3 regions of the Klebsiella sp. B345 genome follow, and region 2 is predicted to be linked to each of the others. Evidence: predicted binding sites of a transcription regulator. Region 2 holds the regulator's gene; each other region holds the start of a gene.
What was found. The regulator CRP, encoded in region 2, controls carbon source genes, mostly activating them, when cyclic AMP is high. The targets are predictions, from matches to a motif close to ATGTGANNNNNNTCACAT.
Positions count from the first base shown of each region.

Region 1: cdd (cytidine deaminase) is a predicted target of CRP. The motif match lies at 1,715-1,732, and genes of this name have one in related genera.
Region 3: epd (erythrose-4-phosphate dehydrogenase) is a predicted target of CRP. The motif match lies at 2,964-2,981, and genes of this name have one in related genera.

Region 1 is NZ_CP180443.1:1,399,561-1,405,234, forward strand. Features, by position in the region: gene dusC (tRNA dihydrouridine(16) synthase DusC) at 1-268, opposite strand, end outside; gene ACMYSO_RS06530 (CidA/LrgA family protein) at 572-979, shown strand; gene ACMYSO_RS06535 (CidB/LrgB family autolysis modulator) at 969-1,664, shown strand; gene cdd (cytidine deaminase) at 1,791-2,675, shown strand; gene sanA (outer membrane permeability protein SanA) at 2,801-3,514, shown strand; gene ACMYSO_RS06550 (hypothetical protein) at 3,526-3,639, opposite strand; gene mglC (galactose/methyl galactoside ABC transporter permease MglC) at 3,749-4,759, opposite strand; gene mglA (galactose/methyl galactoside ABC transporter ATP-binding protein MglA) at 4,775-5,674, opposite strand, start outside.
Region 2 is NZ_CP180443.1:2,505,944-2,511,617, forward strand. Features, by position in the region: gene ACMYSO_RS11895 (TetR/AcrR family transcriptional regulator) at 1-379, shown strand, start outside; gene ACMYSO_RS11900 (hydrolase) at 617-1,576, shown strand; gene ACMYSO_RS11905 (YheU family protein) at 1,573-1,791, shown strand; gene ACMYSO_RS11910 (phosphoribulokinase) at 1,828-2,697, shown strand; gene ACMYSO_RS11915 (OsmC family protein) at 2,766-3,170, opposite strand; gene crp (cAMP-activated global transcriptional regulator CRP) at 3,476-4,108, shown strand; gene ACMYSO_RS11925 (YccS/YhfK family putative transporter) at 4,161-5,674, shown strand, end outside.
Region 3 is NZ_CP180443.1:2,138,310-2,143,983, forward strand. Features, by position in the region: gene fbaA (class II fructose-bisphosphate aldolase) at 1-314, opposite strand, end outside; gene pgk (phosphoglycerate kinase) at 510-1,673, opposite strand; gene epd (erythrose-4-phosphate dehydrogenase) at 1,751-2,770, opposite strand; gene tkt (transketolase) at 3,100-5,091, opposite strand; gene ACMYSO_RS09975 (M48 family metallopeptidase) at 5,369-5,674, shown strand, end outside.

The sequences.
Region 1 (5,674 bases), 1.1 Mb from region 2:
AGGAACCCAGCTCTACCGCCCGTGCGGCATTTTCTGCCAGCCACTGCGGATACTGCCCAAGCAGCTGAACGCGTACGCGAGTCCCTGACGGCGTGCGGCTGCGGTGGTGTAGCTCCGGGCACAACCTGTAAAACGATTTTACCGGCAGCAGCTGATCCACCACCCGCAAAAACTCGGTGATGCACAGATCGTAATCATTCACTTCGGTCAGCAGCTCGCGCACCAGCGAATCAAGCACGCCTTCCATCGGCGCCAGTAAAACACGCATTATTGTTACCCGGGGGAAAAAAGAGGCGCTATGGTAGCGTCTCTGTTCGTCGGTTGAAAGCAATCAATGTGTGAAGCGCTACGCTTACCGGGACGCGAGGTGGTTGCGGGACTACACACCCTCAATAACGGTGTTATGCTACCTCTGGCACTGTGCCGTTTCACGGCGATGCCATCGCCATGTTTCCATCTCATGGAGGGTTCCATTGCGCTATCCAAGGTATGCGTATAATTCATGATGTGATCGGTAGCACATTTCAAGGTTTAATTGTATGATGAATTCGGTTCATCAAGGGTTATTACCATGAGTAAATCGCTGAATATTATCTGGCAGTACCTACGGGCTTTTGTCCTGATTTACGCCTGTTTATACGCCGGGATTTTTATTGCTTCCCTGCTACCGATTACCATTCCAGGCAGCATTATCGGGATGCTGATTTTGTTTGTGCTGCTGGCGCTGCAAATTATGCCGCCCAAATGGGTCAACCCTGGCTGTAACGTGTTGATTCGCTATATGGCACTGCTGTTTGTGCCCATCGGCGTCGGTGTCATGCAGTACTGGGATTTACTGCGCGCACAGCTTGGCCCGGTCGCCGTTTCTTGTACCATCAGTACCTTAGTGGTTTTCCTGGTGGTGAGCTGGAGTTCTCACCTGGTCCACGGCGAGCGTAAAGTGGTCGGTCAGAAAGAGGAAGTCAAAGATGATGCATGAAATCTGGTGGTCATTGCCGCTGACGCTGATCGTTTTTTTCCTCGCCCGCAAACTGGCCGCACGCTTTAAATTCCCGCTGCTGAACCCCCTGCTGGTGGCGATGGTGGTGATTATCCCCTTTCTGCTGATCAGCGGTATCTCCTACGATCGCTATTTTCAGGGCAGCAAAATTCTTAACGACCTGTTGCAACCTGCGGTCGTCGCTCTGGCCTTTCCTTTATATGAGCAACTGCACCAGATCCGCGCCCGCTGGAAATCCATTATAACCATCTGCTTTATCGGCAGCGTCGTCGCCATGGTGACGGGGACAACCGTCGCCCTGCTGATGGGGGCCACGCCACAAATCGCCGCCTCCATTATGCCTAAATCGGTCACCACGCCGATTGCTATGGCGGTCAGCGGCAGTATCGGCGGTATTCCAGCCATCAGCGCAGTGTGTGTGATTTTCGTCGGTATTCTCGGGGCGGTCTTTGGACATACGCTGCTGAACCTGATGCGTATCCGTACCAAAGCCTCGCGCGGTCTGTCGATGGGCACCGCCTCGCATGCCCTCGGCACCGCCCGTTGCGCAGAGATGGACTACCAGGAAGGGGCATTCAGCTCGCTGGCGCTGGTGCTGTGTGGGATTATTACTTCCCTGGTCGCCCCCTTCTTGTTCCCGGTCATTCTGGCAGTAGTTGGATAATGTGATTAATGTCACATTTATCAATGCAACAACAGAAAGTTGCACAAATAATGAGATATTAGTCACATATACGCGCGATTGACGCCCGTACACTAGATTCCCATTACATTGTTAAGAGGCTACGCCATGCACCCACGTTTTCAAGCTGCGCTTCCCCTTCTGGCGGCAGACCTGCAAGCGGCCATCGCCCCGATGCTGAGCGACCCGCATTTTCCAGCTTTGCTGGATGCCGGCCAGGTCGCTACGCTGCGAAATGCGACAGGTCTGGATGAAGACGCGCTGGCTTTCGCGCTGTTGCCGCTTGCCGCGGCCTGCGCCCGTGCCGACCTCTCCCGTTTTAACGTTGGCGCTATCGCCCGCGGTATCAGCGGCACCTGGTACTTTGGCGGTAATATGGAATTTCTCGGCGCCACCATGCAGCAAACCGTCCATGCAGAACAGAGCGCCATCAGCCACGCCTGGCTGCGCGGTGAAAAATCCCTGCAGGCCATTACCGTTAACTACACCCCTTGCGGACACTGCCGTCAGTTTATGAATGAGCTGAACAGCAGCCAGCAACTGCGAATTCATCTGCCTGGCCGCGAAGCACATTCGCTACAGCACTATCTGCCGGATGCCTTCGGTCCGAAGGATCTGGAGATCAAAACGCTGCTGATGGATGAACAGGATCACGGTTACCCATTGGCGGGTGACGAGCTGGCGCAGGCGGCGATTCAGGCGGCTAACGCCTGCCATATGCCTTACAGCAACTCCCCATCTGGAGTGGCGCTGGAGCTGAAAGACGGGACCATTTTTTCCGGTCGCTATGCTGAAAACGCCGCCTTTAATCCAACGCTGCCGCCACTACAGGGCGCCCTGAATCTGCTGAGTCTTAACGGATACGACTATCCGGACATTCAGCGCGCGGTACTGGCCGAAAAAGCCGACGCGGCATTGATTCAGTGGGATGCCACCGTAGCGACGCTGAAAGCGTTAGGCTGTCACAACATTGATCGGGTGCTGCTCGGTTAAATCGTTCGTTATGCGGGCTTTTTAGCCCGCTTTGCTGAAAAACCCCGCAATTAAACGATGGTTTCTTGCGCTTGCCCGATGGGTACAGTAGCCTGATGATTCCCTTATCCACATGAGCCCGGTGAATGTTAAAGCGTGTGTTATACAGCCTGTTAGTCCTGTTCGGCCTGCTGCTGTTGACCGTGCTGGGTCTTGACCGTTGGATGAGCTGGAAAACCGCCCCCTATATTTATGACGAACTGCAGGATCTGCCCTACCGCCAGGTTGGAGTGGTGCTCGGCACCGCGAAATATTACCGCACCGGGGTTATCAACCAATATTATCGCTACCGCATTCAGGGCGCGCTCAACGCCTATAACAGCGGCAAGGTCAACTATCTGCTGCTGAGCGGCGACAATGCGCTACAAAGCTACAACGAGCCGATGACCATGCGCCGTGATTTGATTAAAGGCGGCGTGGACCCGGCGGACATCGTGCTTGATTACGCCGGATTCCGTACCCTCGACTCGATTGTGCGTACCCGAAAAGTATTCGATACCAACGACTTTATTATCATCACCCAGCGCTTCCACTGCGAGCGGGCGCTGTTTATCGCCCTGCATATGGGGATTCAGGCCCAGTGCTATGCCGTACCTTCGCCGAAAGATATGTGGAGCGTGCGCTTGCGTGAGTTTGGCGCCCGGTTTGGCGCGCTGGCGGATCTCTATATTTTCAAACGCGAACCGCGTTTTTTAGGGCCGCTGATCCCAATCCCCACTCTGCAGGAAGTGCCTGAGGGCACTCAGTCTTATCCGGCCGTCACCCCAGAGCAATTGCTGGAACTGCAAAAAACCAAGTAACGCCCTGAGGTTTAATCACTAAATTCAACCGCCCGGTTAGGGCCGAGATGCCTGGCCTCATACAGCGCTTTGTCTGCTTCATCGACCATTTTTTGATAATCAGGATGGCCACGGTAATAGCTCACGCCAAAAGAAGCGCTGAGCGCCTCATTATTTTGGACTTTACTTCAGCGCCGCTTACGGCTGAAACAAAAAAGCCCGCGCGGTTGGCGCGGGCTGATTCGGTACAGAAGATTATTTCTTACGCGCGTATTTCAGGGAATCCAGCGCGACGGCGAAGATAATAATCGCCCCTTTAATAATATACTGCCAGTAAGGGTTAACGCCGATATAGGTCAGGCCGTAGTTGATTACCGTAAAGATGATAACCCCGGTCACCACCCCAAACACGGTACCCACACCGCCGCTGAACGATACGCCGCCGACCACACAGGCCGCGATGGCATCCAGTTCGTACATAAAGCCCAGGTTGTTAGTTGCCGAGCCGATACGCCCCGCTTCCAGCAGACCACCGAAGGCATAGAACACGCCAGACAGCGCATAAATCACCAGCAGGTTCAGCGCAACGTTCACGCCAGAGACTTTAGCGGCTTCCGGGTTGCCGCCGATAGCAAAGATGTTTTTACCAAAGCGCGTTTTATTCCACAGGATCCAGACGAAGAACACCGCAATCAACGCATAGAAAGTGATGTACGACAGGCGGAAGGTCCCCAGTGCCACAAACCCTTGGGCAAACTGCGAGAAGTGGCTGTCAAAGCCGGAAATCGGCGAGGCACCCACAAAATCGTAGTACAGGGAGTTAATACCATAAACGATGATCATCGTGCCGAGGGTGGTAATAAACGGCGTCACGTTCAGGTAAGCAATGATAATACCGTTAATCAGGCCGATAACAGCGCCAATCGCGCAGACCAGCAGGATCACCAGCGGAATCGGCATGGTGGCCATATCCGGGAACACCTTGTTGGCGTTATCGACGGCCTGCAGCATGGTGGCTGCGATAACCGCCGCCAGGCCCACCTGGCGTCCGGCTGACAGGTCGGTCCCCTGGGTGACAATCAGCCCTGCCACGCCGAGGGCGATAATAATACGCACCGAGGACTGGGTCAGGATGTTACTCAGGTTCAACAGACTTAAAAACGTAGGGTCCTGGATAATAATAATGGCCAGCAAAACCAAAAGAACAACGTAAATCCCACCGTCTTTCAGGTAAGTGAGAAAGCTTTTTTTATTTAACGCGCTCATGAGAAGCCCCTGCTCTTAAAGATGCAACGACGCAAGACGTAAAATCTCGTTTTGCGTAGTAGTTTTTGTCTCAACAATGCCGGCGACAAGACCATTGCTCATCACCAGAATACGGTCGGTAATACCCAGCAGCTCCGGCATCTCGGAGGAAATAATGATGATCCCTTTCTCTTTCTTCGCCAGCTCAGCAATCAGCTGGTAAATCTCGAATTTCGCGCCAACATCGATCCCGCGCGTGGGTTCATCAAGCATTAAAATTTCCGGCTGAGTTAATAGCCAGCGTCCAATAATGACCTTCTGCTGGTTACCGCCGGACAATGAACCTATTTGCGTATGCTGGCCGGGGGTTTTCACCCGCATTGAATCAATAACCCACTGGGTATCACTTTTCATGCGCGAATTATCCAGCAAGCCAACCCTGTTCTTATATTTTTTAATATTGGAGATCAGTGAGTTAAAACCGATATCCAGGTATGCATAAATCCCGGTGGAGCGCCGCTCTTCGGTAACCAACGCAAAGCCATGGTTAATCGCTTCATTAGCACTATGGTTGTTAATTTTCTTACCGTGCAGCGTAATGGTGCCACCTGATTTCTCGCGGATACCAAATATGGTCTCCACAATATCGGTACGCTTGGCCCCGACCAGCCCGGCAATCCCCAGAATTTCGCCTTTGTGCAGGTCGAAAGAGATATCGCGAATCGATGGCTGGCGCAGAGAGGTCAGATTGCGGACTTCAAGGATCACCTCACCCGGTTTGTTTTCACGGTCCGGGAAGCGCTGGTTGAGGGAACGTCCCACCATCATGGCGATGATCTTGTCCATATCCAGGCCTTCCAGAGGCTGGGTGGCAATCCACTGACCGTCGCGTAGAACGGTAATCTCATCGCACAGCTGGAAAATTTCTTCCATCTT
Region 2 (5,674 bases):
GCAGCACGACTTACCAGCCCTGCTGCTCGGTTTTGCTCGTATCGTGCAGGCGCATTTTTACAGTGCGGAAAATATCCGCTTTCAGCGTCTCCTCATTCAGGTGCTGGTGCAAAAGCCCGAGCTGTACGCGGTGATCGAACAACGCCCGTCGGGCCGGGTGTTGACCGTGCTGGTTGAGATACTCAGCACGCAAAATGCGCGCGGCACGTTGACCCTGACGGAACCCGAAGTGCAGGCCAGGTTGTTCCTTGGATCGGTGATGGGTTACCCACTACCAGCGGCACTGATCTCGCAGCAGGCGCTTGACCCCGCGCAGCTGGAGCCACTCGCCAAATCTGCCGTCACTACTTTCCTCAGCGCCTGGCATTACCACTCCTGACCCACCGGACCGACGCCTGCCGGGCGCGATAATTACCGGCAGCGCGTACTCCAGTCATCACCCGGCCGCAATTTCGTGTAACCTATAGTCCTGGCCGTAAGACCACATATTGGATAACCGGCGCACCTCGTGCGCGGTATAGTGTCGTATTAGTTTATTAATTGCTCTGGTGCTATGGTTGAAATCACCCCCACAGAAATGACGCCCCCTGAAGACGATTCGCGCGAGTTTCACCCGATGCGCGGCGTGGGTAATCGTCATCTGCAAACCATGCTTCCGCGTCTGATCCGCCGCAAACTGGGCTTCACACCCTTCTGGCAACGCCTCGAGCTACCGGATGGTGATTTTGTCGATCTGGCATGGAGCGAAGACCCCTCCCTGGCACGGCATAAACCGCGGTTGGTCGTTTTTCACGGCCTGGAAGGCAGCCTGCACAGCCCCTACGCTCACGGCCTGATTCATGCTGCCATGCAGCGCGGCTGGCTGGGCGTGGTGATGCATTTTCGCGGCTGTAGCGGTGAACCCAATCGTAATAACCGGATCTATCATTCTGGCGAAACCGAAGACGGCAGCTGGTTTCTGCACTGGCTGCAACGTGAATTTGGTACGGTCCCGACCGCCGCCGTTGGCTATTCGCTGGGGGGAAACATGCTGGGCTGCCTGCTGGCAAAAGAAGGCGATAACGCCCCGCTGGACGCCGCGGTGATCGTCTCAGCCCCCTTCATGCTGGAAGCCTGCAGCTATCATATGGATAAAGGCTTTTCCCGGGTCTATCAGCGCTATCTGCTTAACCTGCTAAAGGCCAATGCGGCCCGTAAGCTGAAGGCCTACCCGGGTTCACTGCCGGTCGATTTACGCCAGCTCAAAGGAATGCGCCGCATCCGCGAGTTTGACGATATGATCACCGCGAAAATCCACGGTTTCGCCGATGCGCTGGACTACTATCGCCAGTGCAGCGCGATGCCACGATTAAGTGATATCACCACGCCGACGCTGATCATTCACGCAAAGGACGATCCTTTCATGGATCACCACTCTATCCCACCGCAAGAACAGCTGCCGGCAAATGTGGAATATCAGCTGACCGAACAAGGTGGGCACGTCGGGTTCGTTGGCGGCACGTTGCGTAAGCCGGAAATGTGGCTCGAACGACGCATTCCGGACTGGTTAACCCGTTGGTTGGGAGCACAAATATGATTATTCCCTGGCACGATCTGGATCCCGAAACGCTGGATAACCTAATCGAAAGTTTTGTATTGCGCGAAGGCACCGATTATGGTGAACATGAACGCTCGCTGGTGGATAAAGTCGCCGACGTCAAACAACAGTTAAAAAGCGGAGAAGCCGTGCTGGTGTGGTCTGAACTACACGAAACGGTCAACATTATGCCCCGCAAGCAGTTCCACGGCTAAGGCGGCACCACACCATCGTTTAATCTGGGAGTTGTTATGTCTGCCAAACATCCGGTGATTGCCGTCACGGGCTCCAGCGGCGCGGGAACCACGACCACCAGCCTCGCCTTTCGAAAAATTTTCGCCCAGCTGAATCTGCGTTCTGCGGAAGTCGAAGGCGACAGCTTCCATCGCTACACCCGCCCGGAAATGGACATGGCGATCCGTAAAGCGCGCGATCAGGGGAAGCACATCAGCTACTTCGGTCCGGAAGCCAACGACTTCGGACTGCTCGAAAATACCTTCATTGAATACGGGCGCAACGGCAGCGGTCAGTCGCGAAAATACCTGCATACCTATGACGAAGCGGTCCCGTGGAATCAGGTTCCGGGTACCTTTACGCCGTGGCAACCGCTCCCGGAACCCACCGACGTCCTGTTTTATGAAGGGCTGCACGGCGGCGTGGTCACCCCGCAGTACAACGTCGCACAGAATGTCGATTTGCTGGTCGGGGTGGTGCCGATTGTCAATCTGGAATGGATCCAGAAGCTTATCCGGGATACCAGCGAACGCGGCCATTCCCGTGAAGCGGTGATGGACTCCGTCGTGCGTTCGATGGAGGACTACATCAATTTCATCACCCCACAGTTTTCCCGTACCCATATCAACTTCCAGCGGGTCCCCACCGTCGATACCTCGAACCCGTTTGCGGCTAAAGGCATCCCCTCACTGGATGAGAGCTTTGTGGTGATCCACTTCCGTAATCTGCAGGATATCGATTTCCCGTGGCTGCTCGCGATGCTGCAGGGGTCGTTTATCTCGCATATCAATACGCTGGTGGTTCCGGGGGGCAAAATGGGCCTGGCGATGGAGTTGATCATGACGCCGCTGGTAGAGCGCCTGATGGAAGGCAGAAAGATCGACTAGCCATAAAAAACCCCGGACGCATTACGACCGGGGTTGTTCTCTGCTACCTGGCACTATCCTGCCGTCAGTTAGCCTTCAATGACTTCATAGGTGTGGGTGATGTTCACTGCTTTTTGCAGCATCAGCGCCACCGAGCAATATTTCTCTGCCGACAGATCCACCGCACGCGATACCGCCGCATCCTTCAGCTCTTTGCCGGTCACAATGAAATGCATGTTGATATTGGTAAACAGGCGCGGCGCCTCTTCCCGGCGTTCAGAGGTCAGCTTCACCTCACAGTTGGTCACGTCGTGACGCCCTTTCTGCAAAATAGACACAACATCAATTGCGCTGCATCCGCCCGCCGCCATCAACACCATTTCCATCGGGCTTGGCGCTTTATCTCCGGAGTTGCCGTCCATCAGAATCTGGTGACCTGATGCGGACTCTCCGATGAAGGTTAACCCTTCAACCCATTTCACACGAGCTTGCATAAAATTTAACTCCGAGGTTGCAATTTTCCTGACAGATTACGCGCACATAACAATTCTCGCAACGGAAGGCGACCTACATCATGCTGAAGCGAGACACCAGGAGACATGCGGCAAAAGCTATGCTAAAACAGTCGGGATGCTACAGTATTACATTGATGTATTGCATGTATGCAGAGGAGTTCACATTACAGGCTGAAGAAAAATCACCAGCCATTTCCCAGGCATAGGGAAACAATACGATTGCATGCCCGGATGCCGTGTAGTGTCGGCACCCGGAGATAGCTTATAACAGAGGATAACCGCGCATGGTGCTTGGCAAACCGCAAACAGACCCTACCCTCGAATGGTTCTTGTCTCATTGCCATATTCATAAGTACCCATCGAAAAGCACGCTGATCCACCAGGGTGAAAAAGCAGAAACGTTGTACTACATCGTCAAAGGCTCTGTGGCTGTGCTCATCAAGGATGAAGAAGGTAAAGAGATGATCCTCTCTTACCTCAACCAGGGCGATTTCATCGGTGAATTAGGCTTGTTTGAAGAAGGCCAGGAGCGTAGCGCCTGGGTACGTGCAAAAACCGCATGTGAAGTGGCCGAAATCTCTTACAAAAAATTCCGTCAGCTGATCCAGGTTAACCCGGATATTCTGATGCGCTTGTCGTCGCAGATGGCTCGTCGTCTGCAGGTCACCTCTGAAAAAGTGGGTAACCTTGCCTTCCTCGACGTCACCGGTCGTATCGCTCAGACGCTGCTGAATCTGGCTAAACAGCCGGACGCCATGACCCACCCTGATGGTATGCAAATTAAAATTACCCGCCAGGAAATTGGTCAGATCGTCGGTTGTTCTCGCGAAACCGTCGGCCGTATTCTGAAGATGCTGGAAGATCAGAATCTGATCTCCGCACACGGTAAAACTATCGTCGTTTACGGTACCCGTTAAGTCGTTAAAACGGCGTGTTGCCCCCGCAATACGCCGTTTTTGTCTCCTCCTGATGTGGCGCAGGCTGATTTACCATCCAGAAGTCAACTATGCACTGCGGCAAACGCTGGTGTTGTGTTTGCCTGTCGCGGTCGGTCTTCTCCTCGGTCACCTGCAACAGGGTCTGCTGTTTTCCTTAGTACCTGCCTGCTGTAACGTCGCCGGTCTGGACACCCCGCACAAACGCTTTTTTAAACGCCTGATCGTGGGCGGTTCACTGTTTGCCGGCTGTAGCCTGGTGGTTCAGCTGCTGCTGCAACAGGAAATCCCGCTGCCCTTAATTCTTAGCGGCCTGGCGCTGCTGCTTGGCGTGACGGCAGAGATTAGCTCGCTCCATGCCAGACTTCTCCCGGCCTCACTGATTGCAGCCATCTTTACCCTGAGCCTTGCCGGGAACATGCCCATCTGGGAGCCGCTGTTGATCTACGCACTCGGCACCTTGTGGTACGGACTGTTTAACTGGTTCTGGTTCTGGCTATGGCGCGAACAACCGCTGCGTGAATCCTTGAGCCTGCTCTACCGGGAGCTGGCTAACTACTGCGAAGCGAAATACAGCCTACTGACTCAGCATATTGACCCGGCGACCTCGCTCCCGCCGCTGCTCACACGCCAGCAAAAGGTGGTGGATCTGATCACCCAGTGCTACCAGCAGATGCATATGCTGGCGGCGAACCAGCGTAACGATCACAAGCGTCTGCTGCGGGCGTTTCAGGTGGCGCTGGATCTACAGGAACATATCTCCGTCAGCCTGCATCAGCCTGAGGAAGTTCAGAAACTGGTGGAGCGGAGCCACGCGGAGGCGGTGATCCGCTGGAACGCACAAACCGTTGCCGCCCGTCTACGGGTGCTGGCCGACGACATTCTGTACCACCGCTATCCGCAACGCTTTCATATGGATAAGCAGATTGGCGCGCTGGAGAAAATTGCCTGGCAGCACCCCGACAATCCCGTCGGGCAATTCTGTGCCTGGCACTTTAGCCGCATCGCCCGGGTGCTGCGTACCCAGCGCCCGCTGTATGCCCGCAACCTGATGGCAGATAAAGAACGCCGCCTGCCGCTGCTACCTGCGCTGAAGCACTATCTCTCATGGAAATCGCCGGCGCTGCGCAATGCCGCGCGTATCTGCGTGATGCTCACCGCCGCCAGCCTGATGGGCAGCGCCCTGCATCTTCCCAAGCCTTACTGGATCTTAATGACGGTGCTTTTCGTCACCCAAAACGGCTACGGCGCGACACGAGTGCGCATCGTCCATCGGGCGGCCGGCACCCTCGCAGGCCTCGCCATTGCCGGACTGACGCTGCACTTTCACGTTCCAGAGGGGTATACGCTTACCGCGTTGCTGATCATTACGCTGCTGAGCTACCTGATTATTCGTAAGCATTACGGCTGGGCGATGGTCGGCTTTACCGTGACGGCGGTCTATACCCTGCAACTTCTGACACTTAACGGCGAACAGTACATTGTCGCCAGGCTTATCGATACGCTTATCGGCTGCCTGATCGCCTTTGGCGGGATGGTCTGGCTGTG
Region 3 (5,674 bases), 370 kb from region 2:
ACCGGCACGCCGTAATGTTCAGCCATCTGGTGAACGTGATGTGCGCCAGAGATAGCACCCAGGATTGCAGCGCCCTGCGGAACGTCAGTTTTCACGCCTTTACCTGCGATGAACGCAGCGCCGCCGTTAGAGAACTGAACGATAACCGGAGATTTAGCTTTTGCAGCTGCTTCCAGAACGGCGTTGATGGAGTCAGTACCCACACAGTTAACCGCTGGCAGAGCAAAGTTGTTTTCTTTAGCTACCTGGAACACTTTCTGAACGTCATCACCAGTGATCACGCCAGGTTTTACGAAATCAAAAATTTTAGACATGTTACGTAGTCCTGTATCTTCGGCCGTTTATGCTCGCCATCATTCGTGTGGCAGTCCTCAGGCTGACCTCGCGTTCCCCGGTGACGTCCGTCCCCGACGTGCGCGTTGTTGCCCGCTTCCGGCAACACTAACGATTTAGAGCAACAAATTGAATTTTATTTGTAAAACAGGCGGGAATGTCCCGCCTGATCAAACTTACTTCTTAGCGCGCTCTTCAAGCATCGCTACAGCTGGCAGTACTTTGCCTTCCACGAATTCGAGGAATGCGCCGCCGCCGGTGGAGATGTAGGAGATTTTGTCCGAAATACCGAACAGGTCGATCGCTGCCAGGGTGTCGCCGCCGCCTGCGATGGAGAAACCTTCGCTGTCAGCAATCGCGTTAGCCACGATTTCGGTACCTTTACGGAAGTTCGGGAATTCGAATACGCCAACCGGACCATTCCACAGAATAGTTTTAGCGTTTTTCAGGATATCAGCCAGTTTCTGTGCAGAAACGTCGCCCAGGTCCAGAATCTGCTCTTCATCTTTGATGTCGTTAACAGATTTCAGGGTTGCGGTGGCGGTTTCGGAGAACTCAGTTGCCACGCGAACGTCTGTCGGGACCGGGATATCACAGGTGGTCAGCAGGCGCTTAGCTTCATCAACCAGGTCTGCTTCATACAGGGATTTACCGACGTTGTGGCCCTGGGCTGCAACGAAGGTGTTAGCGATACCGCCGCCAACGATCAGCTGGTCAGCGATTTTGGACAGAGAGTCCAGCACGGTCAGTTTGGTAGAAACTTTAGAACCACCAACGATAGCAACCATCGGACGAGCAGGTTCTTTCAGGGCTTTACCCAGCGCATCAAGCTCAGCAGCCAGCAGCGGGCCTGCACAAGCGACGTCGGCGAATTTACCGATACCGTGGGTAGACGCCTGCGCACGGTGTGCAGTACCGAATGCATCCATCACGAACACGTCACACAGTGCCGCGTATTTTTTGGACAGTGCTTCGTCGTCTTTCTTCTCGCCTTTGTTAAAGCGAACGTTTTCCAGAACCACCAGTTCACCCGCGGCAACTTCAACGCCATCCAGGTAATCTTTAACCAGACGTACCGGGTTAGACAGTTTGTCTTTCAGGTAATTAACAACCGGCAGCAGAGAGAATTCTTCGTTGTACTCGCCTTCGGTCGGACGACCCAGGTGAGAAGTGACCATCACTTTAGCACCCTGTTTCAGAGCCAGCTCAATGGTCGGCAGAGAAGCACGGATACGCGCGTCGCTGGTTACTTTCCCGTCTTTAACTGGTACGTTCAGATCGGCACGGATGAAAACGCGTTTACCAGCCAGATCCAGATCGGTCATCTTAATTACAGACATGGTGAATCCTCTCAATGATTCTTAAAGTTTTGCAGACGCCATACGCGCTATCGCGAACGATTTTGCGCAGGGATGTCTCACCTGAAACCAATAACGGCCATCGCTAACGTCGTGTCGAGCATCCGGTTAGCAAAGCCCCATTCATTATCGCACCAGACCAGTGTTTTGATCAGATGGGCACCACTCACCCGGGTTTGCGTGCCATCAACGATGGCGCTGTGCGGGTCGTGGTTAAAATCTATCGAGACCAACGGCAATTCCGTATAGTCAACTATACCATGAAATGCACCTTGTGCTGCTTTTTGCAACAACTGGTTGACTTCACTGGCTTTTACGGGATTTCTCACCGTGACGCTCAGGTCGATCGCCGTCACATTAATCGTCGGAACGCGGACCGCAATCGCCTCAAAACGGTCATTAAACTGCGGGAAAATTCGCGTAATCCCCGCGGACAATTTGGTATCAACCGGAATGATTGACTGGCTCGCCGCACGCGTACGCCGCAGGTCCGGATGATAAGCATCGATCACCTGCTGATCGTGCATCGCGGAGTGAATTGTCGTTACCGTTCCTGACTCTATGCCGTAGGCATCATCTAACAGCTTTATGACCGGGATAATGCAGTTGGTGGTGCAGGAGGCGTTAGAGACAATACGGTGCTCGGCACGTAGCTCTTCGTGGTTCACGCCAAATACCACGGTCGCGTCGAGATCGCTGGCACCGGGATGGGAAAAGAGCACTTTCTTTGCCCCAGCCTGAAGATGGGCTTCGCCATGTTCACGGCTGCCATACACGCCGGTACAATCCAGAACGATATCAACCGCCAGTTCCTGCCAGGGCAGCGCCGTAATTGAAGGTTCGTGCAGCAGGCGGATGGCATCATCGCCGACAAACAGCTGCTCTCGCTCCTGGCGAACATCCCAGGCAAAGCGCCCATGGCTGGTGTCATATTTCAACAAATGCGCGATGCCTGCGGCGTCCGCCAGTTCGTTGATAGCCACCACGGTAATTTCCGCACGACGCCCGGATTCGTATAACGCGCGAACCACGTTGCGTCCTATGCGACCGAAGCCATTAATCGCGATGCGTATGGTCATAGGTCTCCTGCAAGGTTGTCCCTGATTTGAGATGGCTGACAGAGTAATCCAGCCGCGCCTTAAGGGAAACCTTACCCGTCGCAAACTGCGACTGATTGATTAATTGTCGAACATTTATACGACTGAAACGCTTCAGCTAGAATAAGCGAAACAAGGAATAAAAGGAATGGCTGTCCAGTGGAAGAAGTGAGTTATCTGACATTCGTCACATTTTTGTTGGAATAATATGCCATTCTCAGACGGCTTTTGGGAATAACGAAAATAAAAAAAACCGGGAAAATTCCCGGTTTTTTCTGACGTTAGACCCCGGATAACCGGGAGCCGGACGACTACAGCAGCGCTTTCGCTTTAGCGACCACGTTTTCCACGGTGAAGCCAAACTCTTCGAACAGCAGCTCTGCCGGCGCAGACTCACCGAAGGTGGTCATACCGACGATAGCGCCGTTCAGGCCGACGTATTTGAACCAGTAGTCAGCGATACCGGCTTCAATGGCCACGCGCGCAGAAACAGCTTTCGGCAGCACGGATTCACGGTAAGCCGCATCCTGCTTGTCGAATGCGTCGGTGGACGGCATGGAAACCACGCGCGCTTTCACGCCTTCAGCAGTCAGTTTGTCCCAGGCGGCAACCGCCAGCTCAACTTCCGAACCGGTCGCAATGAAGATAAGCTCAGGCTGACCTGCGCAATCTTTCAGCACGTAGCCACCGCGAGCGATGTCTTTCAGCTGCTGCTCGGTACGATCCTGCTGCGCCAGGTTCTGACGAGACAGAATCAGCGCGGTCGGGCCATCATGACGCTCTACACCGTATTTCCACGCTACCGCAGATTCAACCTGGTCACACGGACGCCATGTGGACATGTTCGGCGTCACGCGCAGGGAAGCAACCTGCTCAACCGGCTGGTGAGTCGGGCCATCTTCGCCCAGACCGATAGAGTCGTGGGTGTAAACCATCACCTGACGCTGCTTCATCAATGCCGCCATACGCACCGCGTTACGGGCATATTCGACGAACATCAGGAAGGTCGAGGTGTACGGCAGGAAACCGCCGTGCAGGGAGATACCGTTAGCGATTGCGGTCATACCGAACTCGCGCACACCGTAATGGATGTAGTTACCGGCGGTATCTTCGTTAATCGCTTTCGAACCAGACCAGATAGTCAGGTTAGATGGCGCCAGGTCAGCGGAGCCGCCGAGGAACTCTGGCAACAGCGGGCCGAACGCTTCGATCGCATTCTGAGACGCTTTACGGCTGGCAATCTTGGACGGATTAGCCTGCAGTTTAGCGATGAATTCATTAGCTTTCGCATCGAAGTCAGACGGCATGTCACCTTTCATACGACGGGTGAATTCAGCCGCTTCCTGCGGGAAGGCTTTCGCATAAGCTGCGAACTTCTCATTCCAGGAGGCTTCTTTAGCCTGGCCGGCTTCTTTCGCATCCCACTGCGCATAGATGTCAGACGGGATTTCGAAGGCCGGGTGATGCCAGCCCAGCGCGTCACGGGTCAGCGCAATTTCTGCGTCGCCCAGCGGTGCGCCGTGGGAGTCGTGAGTACCGGCTTTGTTCGGGGAACCGAAACCGATGATGGTTTTGCACATCAGCAGGGACGGTTTGTCAGTGACCGCACGCGCTTCTTCTACTGCGCGTTTGATGGCATCGGCATCGTGACCGTCTACGCCACGCACAACGTGCCAGCCGTAGGCTTCAAAGCGTTTGGCAGTATCATCAGTGAACCAGCCTTCAACGTGACCGTCGATGGAGATACCGTTGTCGTCATAGAACGCCACCAGTTTACCCAGTTTCAGGGTACCGGCCAGGGAGCAAACCTCGTGAGAGATCCCTTCCATCATGCAGCCGTCGCCCATAAAGGCGTAGGTGAAGTGGTCAACGATGTCGTGGCCCGGACGGTTGAACTGCGCCGCCAGCGTTTTTTCTGCGATAGCCATACCTACGGCGTTAGCAATACCCTGGCCCAGCGGACCGGTGGTGGTTTCTACACCCGCGGTGTAGCCCACTTCCGGGTGACCCGGGGTTTTAGAGTGCAGCTGACGGAAGTTTTTCAGCTCTTCGATCGGCAGGTCGTAACCGGTGAGGTGCAACAGGCTGTAGATCAGCATGGAGCCATGGCCATTGGACAGCACAAAGCGGTCACGATCGGCCCAGGACGGATTCTGTGGGTTATGGTTCAGGAAATCACGCCACAGGACTTCGGCAATGTCAGCCATACCCATCGGGGCACCCGGGTGGCCGGATTTGGCTTTCTGTACAGCATCCATGCTCAGCGCACGAATAGCGTTAGCAAGCTCTTTACGTGAGGACATTTTGACTCCAGTTCGGACTGTTGAAGGTCATACCCTTAACGGCTTGACGAGAGCGCATTTTGGGCTATGCCAGAAAAAAGTGACAACAATGTAACCCAAGCGACAAAGCATGTACATGGAGCATCCTTTTGTGGTTTAAGAAATCTCCGGAACACGTTGTGCTGCCCCGGAATCCTCTCACCACTGTTGCGCAATAGTCTTTATAATTTGTGCAGGATGCGACTGGCTTATCGTCGTCATTTGCAGACAGATCATCGAACGATTGTGGAAGATAAAAATGAAAATTCGCTCAACTATTCTTGCCCTTGGGATTGCCGCAACCCTTAGCGGATGTCAGAACATGGACTCCAACGCTCTTCTCAGCTCCGGCGCAGAAGCTTTTCAGGCTTATTCGCTGAGCGATGCCCAGGTAAAAGCCTTAAGCGATCAGGCCTGCAAAGAGATGGATGCGAAAGCTACTATTTCTCCCGCCAGCAGTCAGTACAGCCAGCGCCTGAGTAAAATCGCCGCGGCGCTGGGTGACAACATCAACGGCCAGCCGGTGAATTACAAAGTCTATGAAACCAAAGATGTTAACGCCTTT